3 regions of the Pseudomonas sp. Seg1 genome follow, and region 2 is predicted to be linked to each of the others. Evidence: predicted binding sites of a transcription regulator. Region 2 holds the regulator's gene; each other region holds the start of a gene.
The links. Region 2 encodes FliA, which starts transcription of late flagellar genes. Its sites were predicted from a motif close to CTAAAGTTTNNNNNNNNNNNGCCGNTAA; they were not measured.

Region 1 (5,052 bases), 3.0 Mb from region 2:
CATCGACCACCTGCTCGCGCAAACCGCTGCGCGGCTGGGTCTGGATGCGCTGTACCAGCTCACCCAGGGATTTGATGCCTTGCTGCTCCATCAGTTTGTTGAGACGGCTCGAGACCAGGTACTGCTTGTTTTCACCGAGCAAAATGCCACAGGCTTTTTCCAGGAATACCCGGAACTGTTCGAAATCCAAATTACCCGTAGACAATGATGCCGCCTCTTAAATCGTGTTGACCGCCAGGGGCAAAAGGCCCCTAGCTGATATCTGCTGCTTTGATCCGGTCGACTACCCGGGATGCCAGGTCATCAGGACGGAATTTGGCCAGGAAGTCATCAGCACCGACTTTCTTGACCATCGCCTGATTGAATACCCCGGACAACGAAGTATGCAGGATGATATGAAGCTTTTGCATGCGCGCGTCGCCGCGGATCTCCGCCGTCAGGGTGTACCCGTCCATCTCCGGCATCTCGATGTCGGAGATCATCATCAGGAACTCTTCTTCCGGCTTCTTGCCCTCGTCGACCAACTTGCGCAGGTAATCCAGCGCCTGCTTGCCGTCGTTCAACGCCACCACTTCGACGCCGATCGTCTGCAGGCAACGCGTGACCTGCTTGCGCGCCACCGACGAGTCATCGACCGTCAGCACCCGCAGCGACAACGCCTTGGTCTGGGTCTCGACATCGACCACGCCGACCGAAATCGCTTCCGGCGTCGGTGCGACTTCCGCCAGCACTTTCTCGACGTCGATGATTTCGACTAACTGATTGTCCACCCGAGTCACAGCGGTCAGGTAATGATCGCGACCGGTACCCTTGGGTGGTGGATGAATCTCTTCCCAGTTCATGTTGACGATGCGCTCCACCGAGCGGACCAGGAAACCCTGGGTCTTGGTGTTGTACTCCGTGATGATCACGAACGGGTTTTTCTTGTCTTTCAACGCACCCGAGCCGGTGGCCATTGCCAGATCAAGGATCGGAATGGTCGCCCCCCGGATATTCGCCACCCCGCACACGACAGGACTGGACTTGGGCATCAACGTCAGTGACGGGCATTGCAGCACTTCCCGCACCTTGAACACGTTGATGCCGTAGAGCTGCTGACCGTCGAGACGGAACAACAACAGCTCCAGGCGATTCTGCCCTACCAGTTGCGTGCGCTGGTTCACCGAATCCATTACACCAGCCATGCCCAGACTCCTACACCAACGCCAAGTGTTGTTGCGACGCACATTCATTGCTAAACGGCACGGCGCTTGCTTTTTAACTCGTATGAACGCTCAAACGACATTTTTTCGACGCCTGACATCTCCCCTTCGCAGAGGGCTTTGCGCGGTGTCCGCCGTTTGCTTCTTTTTCGCTGGCAGCCCTGCCATTGCTGATGCGGTTACCTTGCCTGACATGCTTATCGGCGTCACTCAGGGCTTTCTTGAGTTCACCGTAGAAGACTATCTGGCTACCAGTCAAACGGAAGGCCGTTACGAAATCGAAGTCAACCAGCTCGACCCCCGTATGCGCATGCCTATGTGCGACAAGGAATTGACAGCGTCGCTGGAGAGTCCGGCACGTCCGCTGGGCCGGGTAACCGTCAAGGTTCGCTGTGAAGGCAGCTCGCCCTGGACCGTGTTCGTGCCCGCTCAAGTCCGCCTGTTTCGCGAGATTGTGACCACCACCCGACCACTCAAACGCGCCGGGATTATCGAGCCGCAGGATGTGACCTTGCGTGAACGCGACATCAGCGTGATCAATCAAGGTTTTCTGACCTCGGTAGACGAAGCGATCGGGCAAAAATTAACCCGACCAACGGTCGCCGATCAGGTCATTACCCTGGTCCACCTCGAACAGGCAGAAGTCGTGCGCAAGGGCGATCAAGTGGTCATCACCGCCCGCAGCGGCACGCTTGCCGTGCGCATGCCCGGCGAAGCACTGGCCAATGGCGGTTTGAAAGAACAGATCCGGGTGAAAAACCTCAACTCCCAACGCGTCATCAAGGCGCAAGTCACCGCGCCGGGCCAGGTGGAAGTCGCCATGTAAAACACTCATGAGAAAACTGGCGCGGACCCCGTCGCTTCCCTAAACTGTGCCGCAGCAGGACACGCGACGGCGCATGCAGACTCATTGGCAAATGAGCCTAAAGTTTTCCAGGGGATGGCCGAAAACATGGCAAGCGTCCAAATTCCCAGAGGTTTTTTATCATGGTCATCGATTTCAGCCGTTTGAACAGCTCCTCGTCCCTTACGGGCAGTACACGTACCAGCAACGCCAAGGAAACCGCCGAAACCGGCACTTCGGCGCCGCTGAATACCCCGGCCGAAACGGCCAGCACCGTAAAAAGCGGGGAATCGGTACACCTCAGTAATGAGGCTCAACAGTTGCAGAAGGTCACTGACAAGCTGCGCGATCAGCCTGCTGTCGACAAAGCCCGTGTGGCTGAGTTGAAAGCCGCGATTGCCGATGGCAGCTATAAAGTCGACAGCAACCGTGTAGCCAGCAAACTGCTCAACTTCGAAGCCCAGCGCTAGGCTTTCGCCGGCGCCAGGCTTTTGGACGCTTAAAACCCAAGGCCAGCCATGCACGACACTAACTTACTGCAACTGATCAACGACGACTTTGCTCCAGCTCAAGATTTGCTGGAGTTACTGCAAACCGAGTCCCTCGCCTTGCACGGTCGTGACATGCCACTGCTGGAAGAAATTCTGGCGCGCAAACAGGCGTTGATCATTCTGCTTGAACAGCATGGCCGCAAACGCAGCGAAATTCTCGCCAGCCTTGGCCTGTCGACGGATCGCCAAGGTCTCGAGCAACTGGCCAGCCAGTCGAGCATCGGCGCGCAGTTGCTGACGCAAGGTGACGCATTGACCGATCTCATCGCTCAGTGCCAGGCCGCCAATGTCAAGAATGGCCAATCGATCCAGATCCAGCAGGCCACCACGGCCAATCAGCTGAAAATCCTCACCGGCGGCGAACCGCCAGCGCTGTATGACGCCAGCGGCACTTTCGCCAAACCTACCAAGCCACGTACGCTCAGCCAGGCGTGAGCCATTCGACGGGCCCGCACTATCAACCCGTGAAACATGCTGGCAAAATGCTGGCTAGCCATCGTCAAATTTTGTCTGGAGATTGAGAAAACGTGCCAAACGCCCTAAGCGCGGATGATGCTCCGCAGCCACCAAAGGTGCTCACCACGCCACTGGAAATCTCCAGCAACCTGCGCCAACTGCAAGATAGCCACGACCCGCTGATCATCACGTTCCACGAACGCAGCCAGCGCTTCCAGAGCTACCTGATCAAAGTCGACCGCGACAGCGCCTCGATTGCCCTCGACGAAATGATCCCGCGCGATGGCGAACGCTTCCTGCTCGCCGGCGAACCGTTCAGGGTCGAAGGTTTCCATGAAGGCGTACGCATTGCCTGGGAATGCACCGGCACGCTGAACATTGAAGAGTCCGACGGTGACCGCTTCTATACCGGCGAGCTACCGACCGAGGTGGTTTACCACCAGCGCCGTAACGCTTTCCGCGCCGCACTGAAACTGACCGATCTGGTCAGCGTCGAACTGGGCGGCGAGAAGCTCAAGGCGCCGATCAACGGCAAGTTGCTGGATATTTCCGCCACTGGCTGCAAGTTGCGTTTCGAAGGCGACATCACTGACCGCCTGCAACTTGGCCAGGTCTACGACCGCATGATCGCCCCGCCGTTGTTCGGCAACCAGCCGGCTTCGGTTGAACTGCGGTATCTGCACTTCGAAGAAAAACTCAACATCACCTTCGCCGGCCTGCGCTTCCACAACATCAGCGGCCAGGCTGCACGCAACGTTGAGCGTTTCGTTTATCAGTTGCAGCGTGAAGCCCGGCGCTTCGATAAAGACGATCTCTGAATCGAACGCATCGGCATAAATAGAAAGGGCAGTCCTTGGCGGGACTGCCCTTTTTTATTTCCAACAAAATACCCGATTCCGAATGATTACTTGTGGCGAGGGGATTTATCCCCGATAGGGTGCGAAGCGCCCTCAAACCATTCAATGCGCTGTATCAGTGAAATCCGGTAGCCCGGGCCGGGGCCACTTCGTGTCCCATCGGGGATAAATCCCCTCACCACAGGGGAATTCCGTCGGCGCTCGTTAAGGCCTGGCACCACTGATATCCGGCGCGGGTTTTTCGCTATCGTCATCCGGGCCTGCTACCACCTCAGACTCAGGTTCTTTCTCAGGTTCTGGCTCGGGCTCAGGTTCCGGCGTCACCGTATTCTGCATCTGCTCCTGCACCACCTGCTCATCAACACGCGGATCCAGCGCAGCCACCAGCGGCGAACTCGACATGCTGTCCGGCATCGCGACGTGATGCAGCGGTGCATCGTCGACCTGATGCAGGTTGGTTACGGCTTTCGGACGGATCCGCCACACCAGCACCATCGCGAAGAAGCTGAAGAACGCGTACAGGCTCTGGCTGCCGAGAAACTTCATCAGCACACCCGCCAGTAGCGGACCGATACTGGCACCGACTCCGTACGTCACCAGCAGCATCGCCGTCAGCGACACTCGGCGATCCCCTTCGACGTGGTCGTTGGAAAATGCCACGGCCAGCGGATACAAACAGAACTGCACCAGCGAACAGAGGAAGCCGACCACAAACAGCACTTCCAGCGGCACCTGCGGCAGGATCGCCAATGGCAACGCCGCCACTGCGAGGAACCCGGCAAAGCAGCGGATCAGCAGCGCGCGGTCGTAACGGTCAGACAACCAGCCCAGAGGCCACTGCACCAGCAGTCCGGCAAAAATGCAGCTACCCATGAACAGACCGACCTGCTCGGTCGACAAGCCTTGCTGCGAGGCATACAACGGTGCCAGACCATAAAACGAGCCAATGATCAGCCCCGCACCGAGCACCGTGCTCAACGATTGCGGCACGCGCTTGATAAAGAAGCGCGGCTCCATTGGCGCCGGATGCAACGGTGCCGGGTGAATCCGCCGGGTCAGCGTCACCGGCACCAGACACAGCGCAAAGCACAGCGCGACCAGCATCAGCAACTCCAGCCCTAGGCCGGGATGCATGACCAGAA
Region 2 (5,052 bases):
CAGCATCGCCGAAGCCATCGCCAACAACGCCGCGAAGAGTCAAGATACCGCCGCGCTGGTGGCTGCCGTGCGGGTCGGCGTATCTCGCGCCATCGTCCAAAGCATTGTAGGCACTGACTCCGAGCTGCCTGTGATCACCCTGGAACCAAGGTTGGAACAAATATTGCTCAATAGTCTGCAGAAGGCAGGACAAGGCTCGGAAGAGGGCGTTCTGCTGGAGCCAAGCATGGCCGAGAAGCTGCAACGGTCGCTCATCGAAGCGGCGCAGCGTCAGGAAATGCAAGGTCAGCCGGTGATCCTGTTGGTAGCAGGCCCGATCCGCGCGATGCTTTCGCGTTTCGGCCGCCTCGCGGTCCCAGGGCTACACGTGCTGGCCTACCAGGAAATACCGGACAACAAGCAAGTGACCATCGTTGCGACAGTAGGGCCCAACGGCTGAGGTAGTGGTTTATGCAAGTTAAGCGTTTCTTTGCCGCCGATATGCGTCAGGCCATGAAGCTGGTTCGTGATGAGCTGGGCGCTGATGCCGCCATCATTGGCAATCGCCGCATTGCCGGCGGTGTCGAGTTGACGGCGGCACTGGATTACAAATTGTCGGCGCTGGCGCCTCGGGTTCCGAACATGGAACTCGAAGACGAGCTGCGCAAGACCCAGTCGCGCATCGTCACCGCCCAGGCCGAACTGAGCCTGCGTGGCGAAGCCGATGGCAATAGCAATCGCCAGATTTTCGCCGGGCTGCCGTTGACCGCTGGCCTGCCGCTGACTGCCGCTGAGCCGCTGAGCGAGCCGACTTACGCCGCCCCGGCGCGTCCGGCCCCGGCGCCTGCGCAGTCCTCCGGCGGCGTGGATCCGCGTGCGCTGGATTCGATGCGTTTTGAATTGAACAGCCTGCGCGAGCTGATGGAAGTCCAGCTCGGCACGCTCGCCTGGAATCAGCTGCAAGGCAGCCGTCCGGCGCAAGCCAACCTGTATCGCCGTCTGCAGCGGATCGGCCTGTCCGGCCCGCTGTCGCGCGACCTGCTGGCGATGATCACCGATATTGAAGAACCTCGTCAGGCTTGGCGCATGTTGCTCGCGCACCTGGCGCGGATGATTGCCGTACCGGAAGTCGAGCCGCTGGAAGAGGGCGGTGTGATTGCCATGGTCGGCCCCGCCGGCATGGGCAAGACCACCACGCTGGCCAAACTGGCGGCCCGTTATGTGCTCAAGTACGGCGCGCAGAATGTGGCGCTGGTGAGCATGGACAGTTTCCGTATCGGCGCTCAGGAACAACTGAAGACCCTCGGTCGCATCCTCAATGTGCCGGTGACCCACGTCGATCCGGGCCAGTCGCTGGTGCAGGCGCTGGATCCACTGCTACGCAAACGCGTGGTGCTGATCGATACCGCCGGCCTGCAAGCCAGCGACCCAGCCCTGCGCATGCAGCTCGAAAGCCTGGCCGGGCGTGGCATCCGTGCAAAAAATTATCTCGTGCTGGCAACCACCAGCCAGAAACAGGTTCTAACCGCCGCTTATCACAGTTACAAGCGTTGCGGGCTCGCCGGCTGCATCCTGACTAAACTGGATGAAACGGCCAGCCTTGGCGAAGTGTTGAGCCTGGCGATCAGTCATGAATTGCCGGTCGCGTACCTGACCGATGGCCCACGGATTCCGGATGATCTGCATCTGCCGCGGCGTCATCAACTGGTCAGCCGCGCCGTCAGCGTGCAAATGCAGGAAGAACCCAGCGAAGAAGCCATGGCCGACATGTTCGCTGATATCTATCACAGCCCGACCAAGCAGGTTGGCTGAGGTAATCATGAACAGTTTTTGTACCTACATCGATGGTCTGCCATGCATTGTTCCGGTTGTGAACGCGCAGCCAGTAATGTGGCCTCCGTCTATGCAAGACAAGGTAAAGAAATAACATGGGCAGCATGCATCCCGTACAGGTGATCGCGGTGACCGGCGGCAAAGGTGGCGTCGGCAAGACTAACGTGTCAGTGAACTTGTCTCTGGCGCTGGCAGAGCTTGGCCGTCGGGTCATGCTGCTGGACGCCGATCTGGGGCTGGCGAACGTCGACGTTCTGCTGGGCCTGACGCCCAAACGTACCCTGGCCGACGTGATCGAAGGCCGCTGCGAATTGCGCGACGTGCTGTTGCAGGGTCCCGGCGGGATCCGCATCGTGCCGGCCGCGTCCGGCACCCAAAGCATGGTTCACCTGAGCCCGGCGCAACATGCCGGTCTGATTCAGGCCTTCAGTGACATCGGCGACAATCTCGATGTACTGGTGATCGACACCGCTGCGGGTATTGGTGACTCGGTAGTCAGTTTTGTTCGCGCAGCCCAGGAAGTGTTGCTGGTGGTTTGCGACGAGCCGACCTCGATCACTGATGCCTACGCACTGATCAAACTGCTCAACCGCGATTACGGCATGAACCGCTTCCGCGTCCTCGCCAACATGGCGCAGAGCCCGCAAGAAGGTCGCAACCTGTTCGCCAAGTTGACCAAGGTCACGGATCGCTTCCTTGATGTGGCCCTACAATACGTCGGCGCCGTGCCCTACGACGAAAGCGTGCGCAAGGCAGTGCAGAAGCAGCGAGCGGTCTATGAAGCTTTCCCGCGTTCCAAGTGCGCGCTGGCGTTCAAGGCGATCGCGCAGAAGGTCGATACCTGGCCACTGCCTGCCAACCCGCGCGGCCACCTTGAGTTTTTCGTCGAGCGCCTCGTGCAGCAAACGGCAGGGCCTGTGTTATGACCGCCAGCGGTATGAACTACTACAAGAAGTCGGCACGTGACGCGCAGTACGAGTTGATCGAGCGTTACGCGCCACTGGTCAAACGCATCGCCTACCACCTGCTGGCGCGATTGCCGGCGAGTGTGCAGGTCGAGGATCTGATTCAGGCCGGGATGATTGGCCTGCTCGAAGTCTCGACCAAATACGACGCCAGTAAAGGCGCCAGTTTCGAAACGTACGCGGGCATTCGAATCCGCGGCGCGATGCTCGACGAAGTGCGCAAAGGGGACTGGGCGCCACGCTCGGTTCACCGCAACACCCGTATGGTCAGCGACGCAATTCGGGCAATTGAAGCTAAAACCGGCCGTGATGCTAAAGATCACGAGGTTGCGGCCGAACTCCAATTGAGTCTCGACGATTACTACGGGATTTTGAATGACACCCTGGGCAGTCGCTTGTTCAGTTTCGACGACCTCTTGCAGGACGGCGAACACGAAGGGCTGCACGAGGATGGCGCCAGTGCTCATCTTGAGCCGTCACGCGATCTGGAAGATGAACGCTTCCAGGCGGCGCTGGCGGACGCGATTGCCAATTTGCCGGAGCGTGAGCGACTGGTGTTGGCGCTGTACTACGACGAAGAGCTGAACCTCAAGGAGATCGGTGAAGTCCTTGGCGTCAGTGAATCGCGGGTCAGCCAGTTACACAGCCAGTGCGCGGCCCGTTTGCGGGGGCGTTTGGGGGAGTGGCGAGCGCGCTGAAGGCAGTGTGGGGACACTGCGAACGAGGCTGGTGCAGTGATGAACGGCACCGGTCTTGCTCTGTTGTGCTCCAGACAGTCTTCGAGTGCTGCGCCGATTGATTGAAGTGGCGCGCCCAGGTGCTGGGCGCGTTTAAGACTGCTTGGAGGTCGAATTGAACAAAGACATGAAAATCCTCATCGTTGATGACTTCTCAACGATGCGGCGGATCATCAAGAACCTGCTGCGCGATCTTGGGTTCACCAACACCGTCGAGGCCGACGATGGCACTACCGCCATTCCGGTGCTCAACAGCGGCAGCATCGACTTTCTGGTAACAGACTGGAACATGCCGGGCATGACCGGTATCGACCTGCTGCGCCACGTGCGTGCCGATGAAAAACTCAAGCATCTGCCCGTGCTGATGGTGACCGCTGAAGCCAAGCGCGAGCAAATCATCGAGGCCGCTCAGGCCGGTGTGAACGGCTACGTGGTCAAACCTTTCACGGCTCAGGCGTTGAAAGACAAAATCGAGAAGATTTTCGAACGCATCGGCTGATGACGCGCGGGGGAGCTATGGAGCATAACGAATCTTCACAGGGCGATTTCGAGTCGACCCTGAAAAAACACGCGGTCGAACTGGTCGAGAGCCTTGAAAAAGGCAGGTTCGGCGACGCTGTGCAACTGATCCATGAGCTCAATCAGACCCGTGACCGTGGCCTGTATCAGGAAGTCGGCAAGCTCACACGTGAACTGCACAGTGCGATCGTCAACTTCCAGATCGATCCGCACATGCCGCAGGCTGAGGAAGTGTCGCAAATCACCGACGCCACCGAACGCCTGGGCTATGTGGTCAAGCTGACAGAAGCCGCGGCCAACCGCACCATGGATCTGGTGGAAAGCGCCACGCCGGTGGTCAATGGTCTGGCTGAAGAAGCCCAGGCCTTGAGTACCGACTGGGGGCGTTTCATGCGTCGTGAAGTCGGAGCTGAAGAGTTCCGCGAACTGGCGCGCCGGGTCGACGGTTTTCTGTCACGCAGCAGCACGGACAACCGTGCGGTGTCGAGCAATCTGAACGACATCCTGCTGGCTCAGGATTACCAGGACCTTACCGGTCAAGTGATCAAGCGTGTGACCCAACTGGTCACCGAAGTCGAAAGCAATTTGCTCAAACTTGTGCTCATGGCCAGTCAGGTCGACCGCTTTGCGGGCATCGAACATGACCGTGCAGCGATGCTTGCAGAAAAAGATCCACAAAAACATCTCTCGCAGGGTGAAGGTCCGCAGATTCATGCCGATAAACGAGAAGACGTTGTGTCCGGTCAGGACGATGTGGACGATTTGTTATCCAGCCTCGGATTCTAGAGTTTTGGAATTTTAGGTTTTTTGGGTTTTTAGACCTGTAGGAGCACCCCATTAATGAGCTTCGGCGCCGATGAAGAGATCCTTCAGGATTTCCTGGTTGAGGCCGGCGAGATTCTTGAGCAACTGTCCGAGCAACTGGTCGAGCTGGAAAGCCGTCCGGATGACGCAGATTTGCTCAACGCAATTTTTCGCGGTTTCCACACTGTAAAAGGGGGCGCCGGCTTCCTTCAGCT
Region 3 (5,052 bases), 310 kb from region 2:
CAGCTGGAATATGCGCCGGCGCCGCCGTTCCATTCAGGCAGCCCGGAAACGGCACCGAACGCGATTGTCGATGAAGCCCGCCTGCGTGCCGCGCCATCGCTGAAGCTGCGCACGGAAATCACTGAGCGCGCGGCGGCAAAACTCAACCTGCGCTGATCCCTCAGCCAAAAACAAAACCTTGTGGGAGCTGGCTTGCCAGCGATAGCGGTGAATCAGCCGATGACGATGTCGGCTGTGCAATCGTCATCGCTGGCAAGCCAGCTCCCACAGGTATCGGGTCGGCCAGAGGTTGTGGACTGTCCCCGTTTCTCGCCGCACCTTGACTTGTCCCCCGCCGCTCGTCCGTGTAGAAAGCCCTTCCACAAAATCTGCACAAGGACCCTCCATGAAGTCTCTGCCATGGCTCTATCTGGCACTTCTCGGCCTCGGCTACGGTTTGGCGCTGAGCTACGGTCAACTCGGCTGGCTCGCACTGATCTCTATCGGGCTGCTTTTGATGGCCGGTTTCGCCGTACGCCAGCAACACGTGCCGTTTGCGCGTTATCTCGGCCACGGCCTGTTCATCGTGCTGGCTTTGGCGCTGGCCCTGCACTGGCTGCCAGGGTTCTACAACGGTCGCGCCATTGATCCGCAACGTTTCACTGACAACGCCGTGCCGTTCTCGATGTACCTCAATCAAGACAAACCGCTGATTGGTTTCTGGCTGTTGCTGGTCTGCCCATGGATTGTCGCCCGGCGCTCGCTGCGCCTGACGGTCTACGCCACCGCCCTCGCCCTGACCTTGAGTGTGATCCTCGCCCTCGGCGGCGCGTTGTTGCTGGGCGTGATCGCCTGGGCACCGAAGTGGCCGGATCAGGCGTGGCTGTGGGTGCTGAACAATCTGCTGCTGGTGACCCTGGTCGAGGAAGCGTTGTTTCGCGGCTATATACAGGGCGGCCTGAGCCGGCGTTTCAAACACCTGCCCTATGGCGAAAATCTTGCCCTGCTGCTGGCCTCATCGCTGTTCGGGCTGGCGCACATCGGTGCGGGCTGGACGTGGGTGTTGCTGGCGGGTCTGGCAGGTGTCGGCTATGGTCTGGCCTACCGTTTTGGCGGACTCGGCGCAGCAATCGCCACGCACTTCGGGCTGAACCTGCTGCATTTCGCACTGTTCACCTATCCGATGCTGGCGGGTTGAAGCAAGGCCCGTTTTGCGACGCCGTACTGATTACTGAAAGAAAAATTCAACAATTTCCTGCCACCGCCGACAACCTTTCAAAGCCTTGCGGATTGAAAAACCATGCGTAACAACCAGCCCATTACACAACGCGAACGGACTTTCCCGGCTCAGCAGCGGTTGATTTCCACAACCGACGCCAAGGGCGTGATCACCTACTGCAACGACGCCTTCGTCGAGATCAGCGGGTTTTCGCGTGAGGAGCTGATCCGTGCGCCGCACAACCTGGTGCGTCACCCTGACGTCCCGGCTGCGGTGTTTTCGCACATGTGGGGCACACTGAAACAAGGCTTGCCATGGATGGGCATTGTCAAGAATCGCTGCAAGACCGGTGATCATTACTGGGTTAACGCCTATGTAACGCCAGTGTTCGACGGCAATCAGGTGGTCGGTTACGAGTCGGTGCGGATCAAACCCACCGCCGAACAGATCCGCCGCGCCGAAGCGCTCTACCAACGCATCAACCAAGGCAAGTCGGCAATCCCTTCCAGCGATAAATGGCTACCGGTGCTGCAAGACTGGCTGCCGTTCATTCTGGTCAGCCAACTGAGCTTCGTGATCGGCGCGACGCTGAACTCGCACTGGGGCTTTGCTCTGGCGGCGGGTCTGTCGGTGCCGTTGGGCCTGATGGGCCTGCAATGGCAGCAACGTGGGCTCAAACGCCTGCTGCGCCTGGCCGAGCAGACCACTTCCGACCCGTTGATTGCGCAGATGTACACCGACAGCCGTGGCGCCCAAGCGCGTCTGGAAATGTCGATCCTCAGCCAGGAAGCGCGCCTGAAAACCTGCCTGACCCGTCTGCAGGACACCGCCGAACACCTGACCGATCAGGCCAAGCAGTCCGACGCCTTGGCACACAGCAGCTCGACCGGCCTGGAACGTCAACGCGTGGAAACCGAACAGGTCGCCACCGCTGTCAACCAGATGGCCGCAACGACTCAGGAAGTGGCCAGCCACGTACAGCGCACCGCTGACGCGACTCAGGAAGCCAATCGCCTGACCGGTCGTGGTCGTGACATCGCCGGGGAAACCCGCGAAGCCATTCAGCGTTTGTCCGTGGTCGTGGGTGAAACCGGTCTGACCGTCACTCAACTGGCCAAGGACAGCGACGAAATCGGCGGCGTAGTTGATGTGATCAAAGGCATCGCCGACCAGACCAACCTGCTGGCGCTGAACGCTGCGATTGAGGCAGCACGTGCCGGTGAAATGGGTCGTGGTTTTGCTGTGGTGGCTGACGAAGTGCGTCAACTGGCGCAACGCACCAGCGAATCGACCGGGCAGATTCATGCTTTGATCGCCAAGTTGCAGCAAACTGCGTCCAGCGCTGTGCAGACCATGGAAGCTGGCCATCGTCAGGCCGAAGAAGGTGTGGCGCGGGTGCTGGAAGCGGATCAGGCACTGGTCGGGATCAGTGAAGCGGTGGCTAATATCACCGACATGACCACCCAGATCGCTGCGGCGACCGAAGAGCAAAGTGCGGTGGCTGAGGAGATCAGCCGCAACATCAGCAATATTTCGGAACTGGCGGACCAGACCTCGGAACAGGCGCAAAACTCGGCGTTGCTGAGTGAAGAGCTGACGAAGACGGCGAATACACAGTACTCGTTGGTGGAGCGGTTTAACCGCTGATTGATGTGTTGCAGACAAAAAACCCGGATGGCGCGAGCTTCCGGGTTTTTTTGTGTCATTGAAAATACCCAATTCGGGGTTCGGTTTGAGTTGAGGCTGCGCATCAAGAGCTCACTCACCCATCCCGCCACAACCGCCAACCCGAGGCATCTAATACGCTAGGTGCACCTCTCTGAAAAATCTTGTGTTGAATATTCAAAATCTTGGCAAAAACACACAAAACATTGCAACTGTCTACTGTCAGGTCTGACAGTAGACGGCCAACCTCCATGGGTTTATCTATAAATCGTCGAACAGTCCATTCGCAATTGTTCCCACGACATGACCAAGGAGCTAAAGATGACCGCACAACTTATTTACATACCGAAAGCAGATTTTACTCAAAAGCAGGGAAATGTCCTCACTTGGCAATTCGGCACCAATCCCGAAACGAAGTCCATAAGAACTTTTTTTGATCTACACCATTTTATTCCGACAGACGAAAAGAACTGGTCAATCTCTGGATCGACAGGAACTATGGAAGACGAAAACTTCTTTGCCTACCTTTTCTCGATCCCCTACACCAATGACGCTCCGTTCAATAAAACCTATACGTTAAAAGATGGGCTAAGTTTCAAGCATGGTCACTCATCGCCTGCACCTGAGGGATTTTACGGTGTTGCCTACGTTGATGCTGATGAAGCCATACTTAATATCGACATCCATCCCACCACGGGAATTGCTACAGGTACATTTGAAGCAAAGTTTAAAAGCCATGGTTACCGTACACAGCCTAAAGGAACTTTCAACTTGCTAAGAGATGATTTGTGATCCTCTTCCAACTACGGCTTCGAGCCGCTTTGCCATAACAGGTTTTTTCAGTAACAGGCAAACGACATAACTGACCTCATAGCCATATTGCTATCGCGAGCAGGCTCGCTCCTACATTGGATATGCTGTGATCACAGATAATATGTCCGACGACAATTCACTGTGGGAGCGACCCTGCTCGCGAAGAGGCCATAACAGCCAGCGAAATTACTGAGGCAACTTCAGCTTATCCAGCAGTCGATTAATCAACAGTTCGTTCAGCATGATTACCTGTTGCAGCGCCAGCAGCGGTTTGCGCTCCGGGCCGCCGATTGAGTTGGCGATGTTACCGGCCATGGCGTGGGCGTATGAAAGCGACTCGCTCGCCTCGACCAGCAGGGTTTCATCATCCAGCGTTGGATCGACGAGATAGACGGGGCGAAATTTGGGCGAGGCTGGCGGAGCCGCGAGGTCTTCGGGTTTGAGGTAGTAGTCGAGGGCGCGATCGGTTGCTTCTTTGATCTTTTGCGGGCTGAGCGCTGGGTCGTGGGGGATTGGATCTTTGGGCGGTGGGTTTGGCGTGATTTTGAACATGGATGAAACTCCTATCGCAGTTAAGGAGCCATCACTCTCGCTACCAAACGAGAGGGTGGTGGCCATACGCGGGTTGGTAGACCGGCTGCAATAGGAACCCGGCGCTCACGAGTGAGCCCCACGCATGACCACCATAAAACCGAGCCCCAAGAAGAGGGACTGCATACGGTGTTGCCATACAGCTATTACAGACGGGCTACCAAACCCGATCACTGATTTTCAGTGACAGGAAAACGATATAGCCCACTGCATAGCCGCGTAAGCCGGCGGATTCTGGCGTACGCGTAGGTAACGGCGCAAGGTGTTGTAGGCCCGATGGAGTAACGGGTTGTGTGATTTAAACGTGCTTGCAGGATTGCGTTTACTGACAGAGAAAACTGGAGATTCCCCTGTTGTATTGATGTTGTTTTTGAGGCCGTTTCGCGAGCAGGCTCGCTCCTACATTTGGATCGGGTGCATCAGTAAGAGATTGGTCGGCTGTCAGGCCGCCATCGCTGGCAAGCCAGCTCCCACAATGGATTGAGTGCGTTCATTTAGAAACTGGTCGGCTGGCAGGCCGCCATCGCGAGCAGGCTCGCTCCTACAGATGGATTGAGTGCATTCAGTTAGAAACTGGTCGGCTGGCAGGCCGCCATCGCTGGCAAGCCAGCTCCCACAATGGATTGAGTGCGTTCATTTAGAAACTGGTCGGCTGTCAGGCCGCCATCGCGAGCAGGCTCACTCCTACAGATGGATTGAGTGCATTCAGTTAGAAACTGGTCGGCTGGCAGGCCGCCATCGCGAGCAGGCTCACTCCTACAGATGGATTGAGTGCATTCATTTAG

Region 1: the regulator FliA is predicted to act here: its motif matches at 2,126-2,153, upstream of flgM (flagellar biosynthesis anti-sigma factor FlgM).
Region 3: the regulator FliA is predicted to act here: its motif matches at 1,223-1,250, upstream of KI231_RS09750 (methyl-accepting chemotaxis protein).

Annotation. Positions count from the first base shown of each region.
Region 1 is NZ_AP021903.1:4,891,842-4,896,893, forward strand. Features, by position in the region: gene cheR (protein-glutamate O-methyltransferase CheR) at 1-205, opposite strand, end outside; gene KI231_RS21970 (chemotaxis protein CheV) at 252-1,184, opposite strand; gene flgA (flagellar basal body P-ring formation chaperone FlgA) at 1,267-2,028, shown strand; gene flgM (flagellar biosynthesis anti-sigma factor FlgM) at 2,190-2,516, shown strand; gene KI231_RS21985 (flagella synthesis protein FlgN) at 2,565-3,032, shown strand; gene KI231_RS21990 (flagellar brake protein) at 3,125-3,871, shown strand; gene KI231_RS21995 (MFS transporter) at 4,115-5,052, opposite strand, start outside.
Region 2 is NZ_AP021903.1:1,864,448-1,869,499, forward strand. Features, by position in the region: gene flhA (flagellar biosynthesis protein FlhA) at 1-439, shown strand, start outside; gene flhF (flagellar biosynthesis GTPase FlhF) at 451-1,791, shown strand; gene fleN (flagellar synthesis regulator FleN) at 1,908-2,738, shown strand; gene fliA (RNA polymerase sigma factor FliA) at 2,735-3,475, shown strand; gene KI231_RS08315 (chemotaxis response regulator CheY) at 3,642-4,013, shown strand; gene KI231_RS08320 (protein phosphatase CheZ) at 4,031-4,819, shown strand; gene KI231_RS08325 (chemotaxis protein CheA) at 4,874-5,052, shown strand, end outside.
Region 3 is NZ_AP021903.1:2,178,312-2,183,363, reverse strand. Features, by position in the region: gene inhA (isonitrile hydratase) at 1-156, shown strand, start outside; gene KI231_RS09755 (CPBP family intramembrane glutamic endopeptidase) at 386-1,177, shown strand; gene KI231_RS09750 (methyl-accepting chemotaxis protein) at 1,280-2,845, shown strand; gene KI231_RS09745 (hypothetical protein) at 3,185-3,655, shown strand; gene KI231_RS09740 (DUF6124 family protein) at 3,863-4,228, opposite strand.